2 regions of the Metabacillus sp. 84 genome follow, and region 2 is predicted to be linked to the other one. Evidence: riboswitches for the same ligand, from Rfam matches in the RefSeq annotation. Region 2 holds a riboswitch; the other holds the start of a gene.
What was found. A riboswitch is a leader RNA that binds a small molecule or an ion and turns the genes downstream of it on or off. The one in region 2 is predicted to bind cobalamin.

Region 1: another riboswitch for cobalamin. It lies ahead of ACQCV8_RS16110 (ribonucleoside-diphosphate reductase subunit alpha); the one in region 2 lies ahead of ACQCV8_RS18145 (ABC transporter substrate-binding protein).

The regions. Positions count from the first base shown of each region.
Region 1 is NZ_JBNILN010000011.1:48,659-51,062, forward strand. It holds gene dat (D-amino-acid transaminase) at 15-851, opposite strand; cobalamin riboswitch at 1,050-1,226, shown strand; gene ACQCV8_RS16110 (ribonucleoside-diphosphate reductase subunit alpha) at 1,348-2,404, shown strand, end outside.
Region 2 is NZ_JBNILN010000015.1:51,968-54,371, forward strand. It holds gene ACQCV8_RS18140 (FecCD family ABC transporter permease) at 1-183, opposite strand, end outside; gene ACQCV8_RS18145 (ABC transporter substrate-binding protein) at 146-1,117, opposite strand; cobalamin riboswitch at 1,413-1,598, opposite strand; gene ACQCV8_RS18150 (NUDIX hydrolase) at 1,766-2,383, opposite strand.

The sequences.
Region 1 (2,404 bases), on a different contig from region 2:
ACGCTGTCCCTGTTTTAGTCCGTCAAAAGCTCCCGGAACGCTTTTTGAATTAGTAACGTAATCGGGCCGGGCCTGCCTTCGCTGTATGACCTGTCATCAATTTTGACCACAGGCATCACCTCAATGGTTGTCGAGGAGATAAACACTTCGTCATATTGCCCAAGCTCAGATGCCATGATTTCTTTTTCCACTGTATCCACACCTGCATTTTGGCATGCTTCCATAATTTTCAGCCGCGTGATGCCATTCAGTATGAAATGGTTTGCAGGGTGGGTATAGACCGTTCCATCCTTGACGGCATAAAAATTGGTGGAGCTGCCTTCTGTGACAACACCATCCCTTACAAAAATGGTCTCATACTTCCCTGCGTCCGCCGCTGCCTGTTTAGCCATGACATTCCCCAGAAGATTCAGGCTTTTAATATCACAGCGTTTCCAGCGGATATCTTCCGCTGTCATCACTTCAACGCCTGATTTCTGCAGCTCCGCCGGACGTTTGGATGGAATTGGATAAGCGGCCAGCTGGGCTGAAACATCAGATCCTGGAAAAAGATGATTCCTTGCACTGACACCTCTCGTCACTTGCATATAGATGCCGCCATCCCGCACCTGATTGACCGAGACCAATTCCCTGATTCGATTTTTAAGCGTCTCTAACTCATAAGGCAGTGAGATTTTGAGCTCCCCCGCGCTTCTTTTTAACCTCTCCAAATGCTCATCGATTGTAAAAACTTCTCCATTGTAAACGCGGATGACTTCATACACCCCGTCACCGAATTGATAGCCTCTGTCTTCAATATCTACTTTCGCCTGCTCTCTATCAATCAGTTCATCATTCATTAAAATTTTCATAGAGCACCTCGGAATGTATAGGATTTGTACTTATCATTACATATGGCCTGACTGGCCCTTGTCAAGACTATCCCGGCAAATAAAAAAGAATATTTTTGAGGGTTATCAGTTGTAATTCATATTCTTGTCCTATAATATGTATCTATACCCAAACACAACATATAGAAGTTTCCGAAAATAAAAGCCACTATATATTGATTATATTCCGCAGCAAACGGTGCTAATAAGCTTAAAAGGGAATCCGGTAAAATTCCGGAACTGTCCCCGCAACTGTAAGTGTGACGAAATGGGCAAACCACTGTACGATATCGTACGGGAAGGGCTCAAAGTAGGAGAAAGCACAAGTCAGGAGACCTGCCGATGCTGTATATGTTTCGCTTTTCCCGGGGATTGGGAAGATGAAACGGTGGAAGTAAAAGAATCCTCTTTTATTCTATCGTTTGATCCGCTCAATTGCCAAGAGCGGATTTTTATTTTTCCTTGGAGGAGGATGGCTATGACTACTGAAACCGTAACGATGATAACAAATGAACAAGGCTTAAAAAGGCCGTTTGACGAGCAAGAATTTACAAAATGGATCAAAAAAACAGGGGAAGGCTTCCCTGAACTTGATTTAAACTCCTATATAGAGAGAATCATTCATTCCATTTCATCAAGAGATACATATACAGAGAAGCAGGTCAAAAACCTCTGTATCCTTGAGGGCCTGTCCAACATATCAGAATCTGAGCCGGACTGGACTTACTTTTGCTCCCGCCTGTATTTGGACCAGCTCTATACAGAGGCAGCAAGAAACCGCGGTTATGACTCCACTGTTCGATATGGATCTTTTCTCGAGCTGATCGATACACTTCACAGCATCGGCATTTATGGCGACTTGATTCCCGATGCATACTCAGCAAAGGAAATCTGTGAGCTTGGTGAAGAGATTGATCCGGAACGCGATCTGATTTTCACCTATATTGGTCTCAGGACACTTGCTGACCGCTACATTGCCCGTGACTACAGCAAAAACGTAATGGAGCTCCCTCAGGAACGGTTCATGGTGATTGCGATGACATTGATGGCAAACGAGCCCGCTGAGCACAGAATCCATCTTGTGAAAGAAGCGTACTGGGCGCTCAGCAATCTTTATATGACCGTTGCCACCCCTACTCTTTCAAACGCCGGAAAATCTGTGGGACAGCTGTCCAGCTGCTTTATTGATACGATTGATGACAGCCTGCAGGGGATTTTCGACAGCAACACCGATATTGCAAACCTTTCGAAAAGCGGGGGCGGAATTGGTGTCTATCTTGGCAAGATCCGCAGCCGGGGCAGTGATATACGCGGATTCAAGGGGGTTTCCTCAGGTGTGCTCCCTTGGATGAAGCAGCTCAACAATACAGCGGTCAGCGTAGATCAGCTCGGCCAAAGAAAAGGCGCGATTGCGGTCTACCTGGATGTTTGGCACAAAGACATCTTTTCTTTTCTCGATTCAAAACTGAACAATGGGGACGAACGCCTCCGAACCCATGATTTGTTCACAGGTGTCTGTCTTCCCGATTTATTTA
Region 2 (2,404 bases):
GTTTCCATTAGCTTCAGAAGCTGCACGTCCTCCAAACAGGACGGAAAGAATTTCACTTGGGGAAATAGCCGCTGTTCCAATTGAAACAGCGGCTAAAAAAGCGGTTACTAAGAAGAGAACGGCCAAAGCATATTGAATGGTACGGTTATTTAGAAAATACGTCCGGATAGATTGCGTTTGCAAGTTCCTCTACTCCTTCAACTAAACGCGGCCCCGGCCTTGTTACTTTATCGGAGTGCACGTCAAAAACTGCTTTTTCCTTTACAGCGGTTACACTGTCCCAGCCTTCTCTCCCCGTTACCTGATCAATAGGATTCGGACTATAGTAGCCGTAAGTCGTCACAATCACATCAGGATTCAGCTTGACAATTGCCTCCTCTGACATTTTAGGCCACCCCGACTGATCGGCTGCTGCATTTTTTGCCCCAACCGTCTTGAGGATATCATTCATAAAGGTATCCTTTCCTGCTGTATAAATCTCAGGGGATGGGGAAACCTCCACGAACACGCTTTTCTTATCATCTTCAGGTATAGAAGAGGCTTTCTCTTTAATGCTAGCAATCTCCTCTTTCATTCCTGCTGCCATTTCTTTTGATTTTTCCAGTTCCCCGGCAGCTTTTCCGATCATCTCCATCGACTCATACACCTGCTCAAAGCTTTGCGCGTCATTTACCACTACAACATCTATACCGGCATCCCTCAGCTGTTTTAATCCCTCTGCTGAATTATGCGCGCCGGATTCGTGGGCAAGAACCAGGTCAGGCTCCAGGCCGATGATTTTTTCTACGTTAAAATCCATCCCGCCGACTTTTTCCTTTTTCATCGCTTCTTCAGGAAAGTTGTCATTTTCCGTTACGCCAACAACTTTATCTCCGAGATCCATGGAAAACAAAATCTCCGTATTGCTTGGGATAAGGGAAACGATTTTCTCTGGCTCTTTCTCGATCGTAACATCCGTATCCGATGCATCTGTAAGCTTTAGCGGAAATTCAGCTTCTTCCTTAACTGCAGCCTGCTTCTCCTCCTGTTTCTCAGGTGCAGCAGACTGGCTTCCGCACCCTGCGAGCACTCCCGCAGACAGAAGCACTGTTGATAAAATAGATAATAGCTTGTTCATTCAGGCAATCCCCCAAGTATTGATTGATATTGGTAAACAGGTATTGAAAAAGCTCGTATACGACCGCTGCTGTTTTGAGCTGCCGGTTAAAATAGTGTTTCGTCAAACCAGCTGTTATTGGCCGCTGCAGGGTTTCTCCGCCTTTGAGAATAAATCAGCAGCATTCATTCAACAAAGCTGAAAACAAAAAACACCTCCCTTGAAAAAGGAGATGACGGTACATGTTAGGCAGACTGTATAAGCCTTATGTATAGACTTTTTGGTCAACGTTAACACCATCCTATCCTCGTAGGTATGCGGTGACGAGGTGCAAGGCAGGTCTCCTGGCTCATGATCAATGCTCCCCGCTTCCCTTCCCATGCATAGCTGCACAGTGGATTAAGCAGGTCACTCCCATTTACAGTGGCGGGACCGCGCCGGAATTAAACCGGCTTCCCTTTTAAGCTGATAAACAATCAGCACCTACACCTTATCGATATGAAACTATGATACAGACAATATTATACACAACCTTCTGCTGCTTGTCAGTTGCTTTTCTTTTTTAAAGGGAAAAAGAAAAGCAGCAGAAGCTGCTTTTCACCACTGCTGGAAGTGTCCTCCATTGACCCCCGCACACACTCCCGTGTCCATCCGCAGAGTGCTGCAGCCTTAATCATAATAAACCTGCTTGTTGGAATCCCAGCAGTATTCAAATAAAATTTTCAGCTGACTTTCTGTAATCCGGCCCACAGATAAATCCGGAAGCTCATCCAGGCCAAAAAATCCTGCATCCAGAGTTTCATACCCAGTCTTAAGCTCTCCCTCTCTATGCTCGCACAGAAAGAATAGTTTATAAATGTGGTAGCCTCCCGGAGGATGCGGATGGCATTTTTTGTCCATGGCTGCAATAAGCCTGATTGGCTCGACGGTTAAGCCGGATTCCTCAAACGCTTCCTTGGCTGCATTTTCAGAAGGGCTCAATCCAATATCCGCCCAGCCTCCCGGGAGAGACCACAGGCCATCCAGCATCTCACGGACAAGCAAAACCTTATTTTCCTTAAAAATGACTGCCCTGACGTCAACCTTCGGCGTTTGATACCCTGTCTCGTTCGCAAACAATCCCTTCAATTTTTCCATCGGCACATCTGTATACTCACTTACCATTTCCTGACTCAGCTCTCTTAGTCTCTCAAAGCGTTCAATATCAAAAGGATCCTTTGAATAGGCGATACCAGCCTGGGACAAAGACTGAATTTCTTTGGCCCATGTCAGCCATTTTGGCTCCATCATACTCCTCCTCTTACAAAG